DNA from 3 places in the Desulfitobacterium chlororespirans DSM 11544 genome. Region 1 is predicted to be linked to each of the others. Evidence: riboswitches for the same ligand, from Rfam matches in the RefSeq annotation. Region 1 holds a riboswitch; each other region holds the start of a gene.
What was found. A riboswitch is a leader RNA that binds a small molecule or an ion and turns the genes downstream of it on or off. The one in region 1 is predicted to bind S-adenosylmethionine.
Positions count from the first base shown of each region.

Region 2: linked by a shared signal. The riboswitch ahead of metA (homoserine O-acetyltransferase MetA) and the one ahead of BUA14_RS07725 (homoserine dehydrogenase) in region 1 are both predicted to bind S-adenosylmethionine.
Region 3: linked by a shared signal. The riboswitch ahead of BUA14_RS23480 (methionine ABC transporter ATP-binding protein) and the one ahead of BUA14_RS07725 (homoserine dehydrogenase) in region 1 are both predicted to bind S-adenosylmethionine.

Region 1 is NZ_FRDN01000005.1:387,683-391,844, reverse strand. It holds gene BUA14_RS07730 (DUF4652 domain-containing protein) at 1-302, opposite strand, end outside; gene BUA14_RS07725 (homoserine dehydrogenase) at 651-1,679, opposite strand; SAM riboswitch class I at 1,795-1,896, opposite strand; gene larE (ATP-dependent sacrificial sulfur transferase LarE) at 2,005-2,808, opposite strand; gene BUA14_RS07715 (hypothetical protein) at 2,860-3,216, opposite strand; SAM riboswitch class I at 3,464-3,562, shown strand; gene BUA14_RS07710 (trans-sulfuration enzyme family protein) at 3,671-4,162, shown strand, end outside.
Region 2 is NZ_FRDN01000010.1:145,880-150,041, forward strand. It holds gene BUA14_RS16575 (HDIG domain-containing metalloprotein) at 349-951, opposite strand; gene metA (homoserine O-acetyltransferase MetA) at 1,026-1,949, opposite strand; SAM riboswitch class I at 2,048-2,154, opposite strand; gene BUA14_RS16585 (cysteine ABC transporter substrate-binding protein) at 2,513-3,406, opposite strand; gene BUA14_RS16590 (amino acid ABC transporter ATP-binding protein) at 3,444-4,162, opposite strand, start outside.
Region 3 is NZ_FRDN01000017.1:76,746-80,907, reverse strand. It holds gene hisZ (ATP phosphoribosyltransferase regulatory subunit) at 1-1,116, opposite strand, end outside; gene BUA14_RS23485 (YerC/YecD family TrpR-related protein) at 1,118-1,459, opposite strand; SAM riboswitch class I at 1,713-1,813, shown strand; gene BUA14_RS23480 (methionine ABC transporter ATP-binding protein) at 1,906-2,928, shown strand; gene BUA14_RS23475 (methionine ABC transporter permease) at 2,921-3,598, shown strand; gene BUA14_RS23470 (MetQ/NlpA family ABC transporter substrate-binding protein) at 3,765-4,162, shown strand, end outside.

The DNA of each region.
Region 1 (4,162 bases):
TAGATATAAGCTGTAAACTGCTTATTTGGCGAACTGCCATGAACCACATAATTTCCTTGGAGAATAAAGGCCGGAACATAGGGATTGGTAGTCACACGAAAAAGTTGCCCTGTTTGCTCGGTAAGTACCGGTTGCGGAGTCTCATCCTTCACTGCTCCCCTATCAGGCTCACTTGGGTTAGCTGCCGCGGTCTTTACTTTCTTAACATAAGCAGCATAATTGGCTCTTTGCTGTTGGATTCTTTGCTGTGGCGTTTGTTCGGGATCGGTGACCAGCATTGTCGAATAAGTCTGCTCCTCCACACCGGGCTCCCTAAAAGAAGCACTTAAAGGAAAGATATCAAAATTCAAGAACAATATACAGAATACCACTCCCAGGAAAAAAAGGGTGCCGCGAATAATTCTTCGTTTCTTGATAACGCTCCCTCCTTAATCTGTTTTTAACCGAATCACACTATACCATTATTTACCATATTCTTAGAATTGATTCTCTATTACCTTTTCGCAATCCTTCTTTTAGCAAGGATATGCCAAATTGCTTTAGGAATCGTGCAGATAAAAAGGAAATCATCAAAAAGCGAACCAGTCTGAACCAGTTCGCTTTAATTCCACTATACATTTTAAGAAACTCAACATATGATCCTGCCTTATTTAACGAGCTGCATTACCTATGCTGCGCTCCGCAACTACCTTCTTCGCGATCTCGACTATATCGGACAAGACGGCTCCCCCTGTGGCCAATCCACCAGCGCCAGGCCCCTTCCAAAAAAGATCACCCACCAACTGTGTTTCCAGTGATAAGCCATTATCCACACCGGAGACGTGACTGAGAATTGCTTCCCCCGATAACCACTGCACACCCACTTTAGCCACAATTCCTTCCCGTCCTTTTTCCGGCCCTGACGAAGAGCACTCAATGATGGATGCCTCGGCAACTAATTTAGGCACCCGCCCCTGTTTTTTCTGCTCCGCGACCTCTTCTGTCGTCAGCCCTTGGATTCCATCAATCTCCACCTCTTCAAGAGGAATCTCCAGCTCAAAACATTCCCGGCAGAGAATAACAAGTTTACAGGCCGCATCCAAACCGGTTACATCCATAGTCGGATCGCTTTCCGCATAACCAGCCTCTTGCGCTTCGCGCAATGCCTCCTCATAGCCTTTTCCAGACTCCGCCATTTGAGTCAGGATATAATTAGTGGTCCCATTTAAAATACCACAAATTTTCTTCACCTGATCTCCGGCCAGCCCGTATTGAATGGTTCTAAGGATTGGAATCCCTCCTAAGACGCTCCCTTCATAAAGCAAGCAGATTCCTTTATGCTGGGCTATTTCTTGCAACTCCGCGCCATAAAGAGCCAGTAAGAGCTTATTGGCTGTCACTACATGCTTTCCCTTAGCCAGCGCCTTTTTGATAAAGGAATAAGTGGGATGCTCACCCCCCATAACTTCCACTACTACCTCAATCTCCGGGTCATCGAGAATATCTTGGGGTTTCTGGGTTAGAACAACACCCTCGATCGCCCGCTCTTTACTTATATCTTGAACAAGGGCCTTGCTTACAACCAGTGTGATCCCCAGTTTGCGAAGAATTTTGTTTGAATGAAGCAGTATTCCTTTTATCACCCCTTGGCCCACGTTCCCACACCCTAATAGACCAATCTTCACTGTATTTTCCTTCATCTCTTTATTCCTCCCCTTTATCGGTCCTTGATGTTGCCTGCAATATTATGAGAAGAGCATATAAAGCATAAAAAAGCCCTTCCCTATTCCAGGAAGAGCTTATGTGTCGTATTTTTGCTCATCTTCCAGGAATAATCCTGCTGGAATTAGCACCACTGCCATATAGGCCGGTTGCCGGGTTTCATCGGGCCAGTCCCTCCACCACTCTGGATGAGAAGTATTCAATTTTTATTATTATATGACAGTAAACAAAGCAATGTCAATAGAGCAGAGTGATATATTACAGAATAATGTAATCCCTTCCCTATAGAACTATGAAGCAGTGCTACAGAATTTGTATTCCTTCATTTAAACTGCCGCTTCGAAAACCCTCTAAGTCCAGAGTAATATAGGTAAACCCTAATTCCTTGAGGGGCTTGACAATAGTATCATGGTCCAGTTCCATAAGTTTTAAAAAATCCTTTTTAGGAATTTCCAATCGGGCCATATCCTGGTGATAACGCACTCTTAAATTTGTAAATCCTAGTTCCTTAAGTAAAATTTCCGCTTGCTCTACGCGCCGAAGCTTTTCGATCGTGATCTCCTCTCCGTAAGGAAAGCGAGAAGATAGACAAGGGCTGGAGGGCTTATCCCAAGTTGAAAGTCCCATCTTCTTGGACAATTGACGAATCTCTTCTTTGCTTAAACCGGCTTCCTGCAGCGGGCTCCTGATCCCCAGCGCTCTGGCCGCCTGCATGCCGGGGCGGTAATCTTTAAGATCGTCGGCATTGCTCCCGTCAAGAACCCAATTGATCTTCTTCTCTTGGGCAATGCCTGAGAGCTTTGTAAACAACTCATTTTTACAATGAAAACAACGATTTTGAGGGTTCTTTACAAACTCCTCTTTGCCCATTTCTTCAGTTTCGATGACCAAAAACTTTGCTCCAAACTCTTGGACCTGCTGCAAAGCATTGTTATAATCGGCTGAAGGCATAGTTTCCGAAGCGCCGATGACAGCAAGACAGTGATCCCCCAAGGTTTCATGAGCTACTTTTAAGAGAAAGGTGCTGTCCACCCCACCTGAAAAAGCCACCACAACCGCTTCCATTTCTTTGATAATTTGCTTTAAGTGATTCAGCTTTGCTTGCATGATTTACCTCCAGATTACTCAAACTTAATTAACTTTCACACTTCAATCGATCTATGCTTTAGAACTATCGCTAAAATAGTAGTTTCTCAGTTTCTCCATTTTTTGAGAATATTCCTCCTGAGTCAAGATTCCTTGCCTGACTAATTCCGAAAGCACTTTCGTATAGCGTTCTAATTCTTTCATATTTTTACTGGAAACCTTCTTTTGATTATAAAACTGTATGACTTCTTCTAATTCATCATTATCCAGCACCCCGATAGCTTGCAACTTAACCAAGCTTAATTCACTTTCCTCATTAACCGCAACGGCATTGGTGCTTTTGATTAATGGCTGTATAGCCAGCCTTACGGCAAGAAATATAATAATAAAAAGTGCTATTGAATAGAAAAGAATTGCCTCCATCATCATAGCTCTCCTCCACAAATTATAAATCAGTTACCCACCAATCTTGTCCCCAGTGAAAACAGTTCAAGGCTGGACTCCTGTTTAGCTCCGCTTAACTAAGATATTCTCAAAAAGCATAGGATTTTCCTCTTTTCAGAATGAAGTATATCTGAACACAAAAAATTCACTTGCAAAGCCCATAGGAATAATATAATATTAGCCTAAACATCTTATTAGGCTAAAGTGAATTAAATATGAATTTATGTCAAAGCTCTTATCAAGAGAGGCGGAGGGACTGGCCCCATGAAGCCCGGCAACCTACATATGTGAGGTGCTAAATCCAGAGAACCATCAGGTTCGAAGATAAGAGGACGTGGAAACAATTCACGACCTCTTTGGAGGTCGTTTTTGTTAGGTCAAATCTTCTTTGAAGCTCAGCAACATGAATATCTTTGCCAATATGTTCATAGTAGGAGGAATGAAAATGAATATTTTAACCGAACTGGCCCAGATCGGCAATCGCCGCGATCCTTATGGAGCGATCAGCTTTCCTATTTACCATTCGTCTACCTTTGCTCACCCCGGCTTCGGCAAAAGCACAGGCTTTGATTACTCGCGAACCGGCAATCCCACCCGCCAAGCTTTAGAAGATGCTATGGCAAGCCTGGAGGAAGGTACCAAAGGATTTGCTTTTTCCTCAGGCATGGGCGCCATCACTACCATCCTCTCCTTATTCTCCCAGGGCGAGCATCTTCTCGTCACCGAAGATCTCTATGGAGGAACCTACCGTATCCTTGAGGAGGTCTTCAGCCGCTTTGGCCTCCAAGTCACTTTTGTGGATTCCAGTGATCTCGGTGCCATAGAAAAAGAGATCCGTCCCCAAACAAAGGCCATCTTCACCGAAACACCAACCAACCCTCTTATGAAGGTTGCCGACCTAAAGGGGATCGCTTCCTTGTGTCGGAAGCAC
Region 2 (4,162 bases), on a different contig from region 1:
CTGCCCCTATCCTCCTTAGTATCCTTAAGGAGAACTAGGACAGTGCAGCACAGAAAATAAATAAAACCTCTCATCCCAATCAGGGACGAGAGGTTATTCCCGCGTTGCCACCCATGTTGCCGTAATCGGCCAACTTATGTCCGCGATATCGGGCGGAACCCGTCACAATTCTTCATTGGCCACTCCAGGATGGAATCCACTTCGCTTCTATGACTGACTTGCACCAACCGTCAGCTCTCTACACATATTCGGCGCCGGACGTCCTTTCATCGTGTTGGACTATAGATTGACGTTGTTATGATTCTAATCTATTACACAGCTTTTTGTCAAGAGGTATCAGCAAAATAATTATTTTCCTGCTTCGACACCTGTTTCCACATTGCCTTCCAAGCCGATAGCAAGGGCGACGGTGCGCATTCCTTTGATGGTCTCTTCGATGATCTCGTTCAAATCCTTGCCCAGACGATCGGCTCCGGCTTCGATCACTTCCCGGTTGACATTCTCGGCAAAGCTTTTTTGCTTCCATTTCTTTTTAACGGATTTGGCAGTCAGGTCATGAAGGCTCTTGCTGGGACGAAGCAAAGCCGTGGCTGAGACCAAACCTGTCAATTCGTCAATGGTGAATAGGACTTTTTCCACGTTCTCCCGGGGCTCCACATCATGGACCAGACCGTAGCCATGGCTTTCAATAGCCCGGATGAATTCTGCCGGCAATCCTTGGGGGGTGAGGATCTCCCGGGTTTTGCGGCAGTGTTGATCAGGGTACAGCTCAAAATCAATATCATGCAATAAGCCGATATTCCCCCAAAGGTCAGGGTCTTCCTGATAAAGGGAAGCAAAATGGCGCATCACCGCTTCCACTGTCAGGGAGTGACGCAATAAGGTCTCGCTTTTTACATACTCATTGAGAAGCTGCCAAGCAGCCTCCCTATCCTTTGTATAATCCGGCATCCGACATCCTTCTTTCTATCGTGGTATTTGTATTTAGCAATACTTCAGTTGTATTTTTGATTGGACACAGCACTTTATCTATTGCCCAGTTCTTCAAGGTTATAGGGAGTTTCCTGATAGACATAGTAATTCAGCCAATTGGCAAAAAGTAAATTGGAATGCCCCCTCCACCTGACGACAGGCATCTGCCTGGGATCATCCCCAGGATAGTAGTTCTGAGGAATGTTGATGGGGAGTTCGTAGGATATATCTCGATCATATTCTGCTTTCAGAGTGTAGGGATCGTATTCGGAATGACCTGTGACAAAAATCTGCCGGCCACCCTTGGTCCCGACGAGATAGACTCCAGACTCCTCAGATTCCGAAAAAATCTCCAGCTCCGGCACCTTGACGATATCTTCTTTTCTGACTTCTGTATGCCGGGAGTGAGGAACATAAAAGATATCATCAAAACCTCTGAGCAAACGGATATCCCTGCGGTTTAAGGTATGAGGAAATACGCCGAACATTTTAGCCGGCAAGGGATACTTGGGAACACCAAAGAAGTGATAAAGCCCGGCCTGGGCTCCCCAGCAAATGAACAGGGTGGAAAAGACATTGGCTTTGCTCCAGTCCATAATCTTTTGCAGCTCCGGCCAAAAATCAACCTCTTCAAAGGGCATCTGCTCGATAGGGGCACCGGTAATGATCATGCCGTCAAATTTCTGATCTTTGATGCTGTCAAAGGTCTGATAATACTTAATGAGGTATTCTTCCGGGGTATTCTTGGAACAATGGGTTTCCGGGTAAAGAAGGGTAATATCCACCTGCAAGGGGGAATTCCCTAAGAGTCTGAGAATCTGTGTTTCTGTTATAATCTTATTAGGCATGAGATTGAGAATGACAATACTGAGAGGGCGAATGTCCTGATGTTCGGCACGCTTCTCTTCCATAATAAAAACATCCTCTTTAGTGAGTATTTCTGCTGCAGGCAGGCCATCGGGTACATTGATCGGCATAGTATTCTCCCTTCGCTACACTTAGAAAATTTTTTGTTCATTCTTCCCAAAATAAAGAAAACCTCTTTCCAAGAAAGAGGGTATCGCTAAAAATTCCTCTCTCATCTATCAATGCTTCCATCGCAGGAATTAGCACCGTTGTATTCATCCGAATACCGGTTGCTGGGTTTCATCGGGCCAGTCCCTCCACCACTCTTGATAAGAAATGGGCTGTATTTAGTTGATGACGATGTAAATCGTCATTGGCACTATATTATTACATCTTGGCACTAAAGTCAATCTGCTCTATAACAAAATTATTGTAAAGGGATTGTCCGAGTCGCGTAGCTTTACGCACAACGCTCTCTCCATAGCTCCGGGGCTGGTTAACCTGGCCGCCCCTCCGCTAAATCCGTTCACTCTTGTGCGTAAAGCTACGCTTGTGGGTCCCTTTTCAGCATTTATCTGAGGCTTTTGAGACTCCTTTACAGGTCTTTTTCATAACAGAAGACGGCTCTCCCCGGCTAAAAGCAGGATGAGAACCGTCTTATTCCTCATTATCCTTAGATATCTATACTCTGAGCTTAAAGTTTCCCGCCTTCGACAATTAACTCCTCAGGTTTTACATCGTCCCCGTACACGGGCAGGAGGGTTTTTTCATAGGCTTGCTTTACGAAATTTTCTTTAGCGAGCTCTGCCAACTCCTGATTGATCCAGTTTAAGAGTTCGGTGTCGCCTTTCTTTACTGCCGGTGCAATGGTGTCCGTGCTGCCTAAAGTAGGTACACCTACGGTGAAGCCCGGATTGGATTTGGCCCAGGCGAGAACTTCCGTATTGTCATGAGCTAAGGCGGCTCCCCGGCCATCTTTTAAGGCTTCAAAGGCTTCCGTGTTTTGATCATACTTAAGAAGTTCCAGATCCGGGTGATTTTTGGTCAGATAATCCTGAGCTGTGGTTCCTTTATTGACAATAACCTTCTTCCCTTGAAGCTGGTCGATAGAGGTGATCAAGGCTCCGTCAGGTGAGACGATGCCCAGGGCAACTTTCATATAAGGGTTGGCGAAATCCACTTTTTGCTTTCTTTCTTCTGTAACTGTGAAATTAGCCATAATAATGTCGACCTTGTTGGATTCGAGATAAGGTACTCTGTTGGCAGCCTCCACCAATACGAACTCTACTTTGGATTCGTCCCCTAAAAGGTCTTTGGCGAAGCGTCTGGCGATTTCCACATCAAAGCCTTGATTCTGGCCATTGGCATCTACATAACCAAAGGGCGGCTTATCGCTGAATACGCCAATCCTCAGGGTTCCCCGCTGCTTGATTTCTTCCAGGGAGCCTGCTGAAGAGGCACCGTTTGACTTATTTGCGTTGTTGGCATTATTTGCTTGATCGCCGCCTGTCTGGCCGCACCCCACAAGTCCGCCCAGGAGCAATGCTCCGGCCAGAACGAGGGCTAGGGATCTGATCATCTTTTTCATCTTTTCTCTCAACCTTTCTTCTCTTGGTTTTGGGGCACTAATATTGAAATATATTAAGAAATTGCTTCGCCCGCTCGGTGCGTGGGTTATTGAAGAACTCCTGGGGACCGGCAATTTCACAAATATTACCTGAATCCATGAAGACGACCCGGTCGGCGACCGCTTGGGCAAAGCCCATCTCATGAGTGACAATGATCATGGTCATTCCCTGTTTGGCCAGGCCCAGCATCACGTCAAGAACCTCCCGGACCATTTCCGGATCAAGGGATGCTGTCACCTCATCAAAAAGCATGATCTCCGGATTCATACATAAGGCTCTGACGATAGCGATTCTCTGCTTCTGGCCTCCGGATAGCTCTCTTGGCCAAGCGTCTATTCTATCGAATAACCCCACTCTTTCCAAAAGGGCCTTGGCTTGCTCCATGACTTGGCTGCGTTCCCTGTTCTGTACCTTTGTCGGCCCCAGGAGAATATTCTCAAGCACCGTCATATGGGGAAAAAGATCATAGTTTTGAAAAACCATACCGATCTGCTGACGAATCTGCCCCCAATCGACTTTTCCTCTGATCAGGCTTTGACCTGAAAGCAGGATATCTCCTTTTTGAATGGGTTCAAGACCATTAAGGCAGCGGAGCAAAGTGCTTTTGCCGCATCCGGAGGGCCCTAAAACCACAATGACCTCACCTCTGCGAACCTGGAGATCAATCCCCTTAAGAACGGGTTTGCCCCCATACTCTTTATGCAAATCCTTGATTG
Region 3 (4,162 bases), on a different contig from region 1:
CTCAGCTGATTCCATGGCTTGTTCCTGAGTCAGGGACTCCAGACACATCTCCACCCGTTTCCCCGTTTGACGGAGTTTCCGGGCCTCTGCGATCACTTTGGAAACATCACTGCCGTAGACCAAAACCTCCGGCCTTTCAGCATTGGAGCAGACCATCTGCTCAATGATCGCCTTGAGATTGATCGCAAAACCGGTGGCCGGGGTATCCTCCCCAAAATCACCGTACAGAGCGTCATAGCGCCCCCCCTCGACAACGGGGAAACCCACTCCGGGAACATAGCCCTCAAAGACCGCCCCCGTATAATAGCTGAAGCCGCGCAAAATCCCCAGATCCAAAGACACATAGTCCTGGACTCCGAAATCTTTCAAGTATCGATAGACCTGTCTCAGGGCATTCACCGCTTCCAGCAAGGAAGGCCGCCGGCTCCACTCCAGAACCTGATCCAGCATATCTTCTTTACCATGGAGATGGGGAAGCTTTAAAAGAACGTCCTGGACCCTTGCTTCAAAGCCATAATCCTTAACCAACCGCTCAATCCCTACAAAATCCTTGCGGGCCAGCTTCTCCTGATAATGGAGCTGGAATTCCTGAGGAACCCCTAACTCGGCCATAATGCCGGTAAAGATCCCCATATGTCCCAAATTGATTTGAAAGTCCATTCCGCCAATTTTGCGGAGAGCTTCAATGGCTAAGGCGACCACTTCGGCATCCGCCGCAGAGGAGGCCGACCCAATCAGCTCCACTCCCACTTGCCTGAATTCTTGTTTATGAGATTTAGAATAGCGGAAAACATCCGCCGCATAACATAAACGCAAAGGAAAGGCGGTCCCCCGCATCCGGGTGCTGACCATCCGGGCGATGGACGTGGTTAACTCCGGACGCAGCACCAGAACATGGCCCTGACGATCAAAGAGCTTAAAGAAACTATCTCCTTCTTCTTCAATCGGCTGGATGCATGCCCCATACTCCAAGGTCGGAGTGGCAACCTTCTGATAAGCCCATGCTTTGAATAAGTCCAGTGCAGAAGTCTCAGCCTGCTCTTGTAGGGCTAACTCATCAGGAAGAAGATCATGCATCCCTTCCGGGATTCTTAATCCCAAAGAACTTCGCGGCATATTAATCCTCCCCCTTTTCCTTCTCTTCCAGACGCTTCAGGACCATCTGATAACCGTCGGCCCCAAAGTACAGGCACCGCTTAACCCGGCTAATGGTCGCCGTACTGGCACCAGTGGATTGGGCGATGGTGGTATAGGTCACATTCTTCTCCAGAAGCTTGGCCACTTCCAGACGCTGCGCCAAAGACTTAATCTCCGCCACCGTAGCGATATCCTGAAAAAACCGATAGCACTCTTCCCGATCCTTTAATAATAAAATAGCATCAAAAAGCGCATCTGTTGAAGAATCACGCAGGCGCTGATCAATCCCCTTGAATTCATCGTCTTTGTAGTCATCCATCATCGATCATCTCCTTATACTTCTATACTTTAATTTATTAAAGTATAGGGCCCTTGTCAATATTCATAACCTCTCTTCAGAAAAATTTGTTTAGTCCCTCATTTGTTTAACCTTCCATAATACTCTGTTTGAAGCATTAAATAACTCTCAAGGAAACCCTTCAGGCTGAAAAAATTACTTGCCAAGACGCTATACACTATGTTAAGATAATGTCTATCAAGATTTCAACTGAAGCTTGACTCTAAGTTAATAAACACTCTTATCCAGAGTAGGTGGAGGGACTGGCCCGATGAAACCCGGCAACCGGCATGAAAATGCACGGTGCTAAATCCTGCAGGAAATACTGGGAGATGAGAGGAAACCCGACTATAACTCCGCGGATTTCCTCGTGGAGTTTTTTGCTATTTTTTTGCTATATTGAATTAGAACCCTAACGAGGAGGAACAGCGTTGATTAGAATTGAGAACTTAACAAAGGTTTACACCTCCCGCAAAGAGCAAGTAGTAGCCATTGAAAATATCTCCCTGGATATTCCCAAAGGAGCCATTTACGGCATCATCGGTTTAAGCGGTGCCGGTAAAAGCACCCTTGTCCGTTGCATCAACCGTTTGGAAGAGCCCACCGGGGGTAAAATCATCATCGATGGTCAGGATTTAACAGCCATGTCCGCAGTAGAACTCCGGCAAGCCCGGCAAAAGATCGGCATGATCTTTCAGCACTTCCATCTGCTCCAGTCCCGCACCGTTTTTGATAATATTGCTTTTCCTTTAGAAATTGCCGGTTTTAAAAAACCAGAGATAGAAGCGAGGGTTAAAGAGCTGCTCCCCTTAGTAGGCTTGGAGGATAAGGCCCATGTCTATCCTTCCCAGCTCAGCGGCGGTCAAAAGCAAAGAGTGGGAATTGCCCGCGCCCTGGCCACCAACCCCAAAGTACTCCTTTGCGACGAGGCCACTTCTGCCCTTGACCCCCAAACCACTTTATCCATCTTGAATCTCTTAAAGGATATCAATCAACGCTTCGGCTTAACCATTATTATGATTACTCACGAAATGAAAGTGGTTAAAGAGATCTGCTCCGATGTGGCCGTCATCCATGAATCAAAAATCGCTGAACAAGGACCTGTGGAATCCGTCTTTATCCAGCCTCAGTCCAGCGTTGCCAAGGAATTTATCTCCACTGTATTTCCCAATGAACTCCCTGAAGATTTGCTTCGTGAACTGGCCACTCATCCCAATTCTCAGATTGTGCGCATCCAATTCCTGGGTTCACGGGCATCAGACCCCATCATTGCCGACCTGATGAAAGAATGCGAGGTTCGGGCCAATATCCTCTACGGAAGCATCGACCACCTCCGCTCCACGCTCTTTGGCACCTTAACCTTAGAGCTGCAGGGAGATCCTGAACAACTGGCTTTAGCTCATCAATATCTCTCCCAGCGTGAACTCAAAGTGGAGGTGATCCAAAATGTTTGATTTTACCAACCCTCAATACTGGGATACCATCTACCAACTTCTGGTCCCTGCCACGGGAGAGACTTTGTACATGGTTATCGTCTCCACTCTGCTGGCTTATCTTCTTGGTGTTCCTCTGGGGGTCATTCTGGTCATCTCTTCACCCGATCACATCTCACCGAATCCTTGGATAGAACGCACCCTCGGGACAGTGATCAATATCTTTCGCTCGGCACCTTTTATCGTTTTGCTTCTCGCTTTGATTCCTGTCACTCAGGCCATCATGGGCACATACATCGGTACGAATGCGGCAATAATCCCTCTGGTCTTTGCCACGGCACCCTTCGTAGCCCGTATGGTGGAGAGTTCGCTTAAAGAAATTCCTTACGGGGTCATTGAAGCGGCCCTATCTATGGGCTCCTCACCCTGGCAGATTATCCGTAAAGTTCTTTTACCTGAAGCTAAGGCCTCTCTTATCTTAGGCGCCGCCATCACCACCATCAGCGTTGTCGGTTATACCGCCATGGCGGGGACCATCGGAGCCGGCGGCTTAGGAGATGTGGCTATCCGCTACGGGCATCAACGTTTTCGGACCGACGTGATGATTATGACCGTCATCATTCTCGTGATAATCGTCCAATTAGTTCAACTCTTTGGCACCAAACTGGCTCGCCGGATTAATCACCACTAAGCATGTTCCAAGCGCTCACTCAAATTCATGGCGGGCGATACCGGTACTCCTGTCATGTTCTTTGGAGAGAAGGCTTGAGCATATATCTTCTCAAGAGTATCTCACAGAAATGTCTTCATGTGTATCTTCAGAGGAAAAGAAAGAAGAATTTAAGGAGGAAATAAGAATGAAACGTAAACTCTCGACTTTAATTATCGGCTCCGTAGTAGCCCTGTCCTTGGTACTTACCGGGTGCGGAAGCACCCCTCAGAAAACCGACACTCCGCCCGCCTCAGGTAATGCTAATCAGCCCGTGACGATCAAAGTAGGAGCTACCCCCGTTCCCCATGCCGAAGTACTTGAATTCGTCAAACCCAAATTAGCGGAACAAGGTATCAATCTGGAAATCGTTGATTTTACGGATTACGCTCTTCCCAACCCAGCCGTTAACGACGGATTACTCGACGCCAACTACTTCCAACACACTCCTTACTTGGATACCTACCTTGCTCAAGGCATGAAGTTGGCGATCATCGGCACCGTGCATATTGAGCCCATGGGCTTCTACTCTGAAAAAGTAACCAA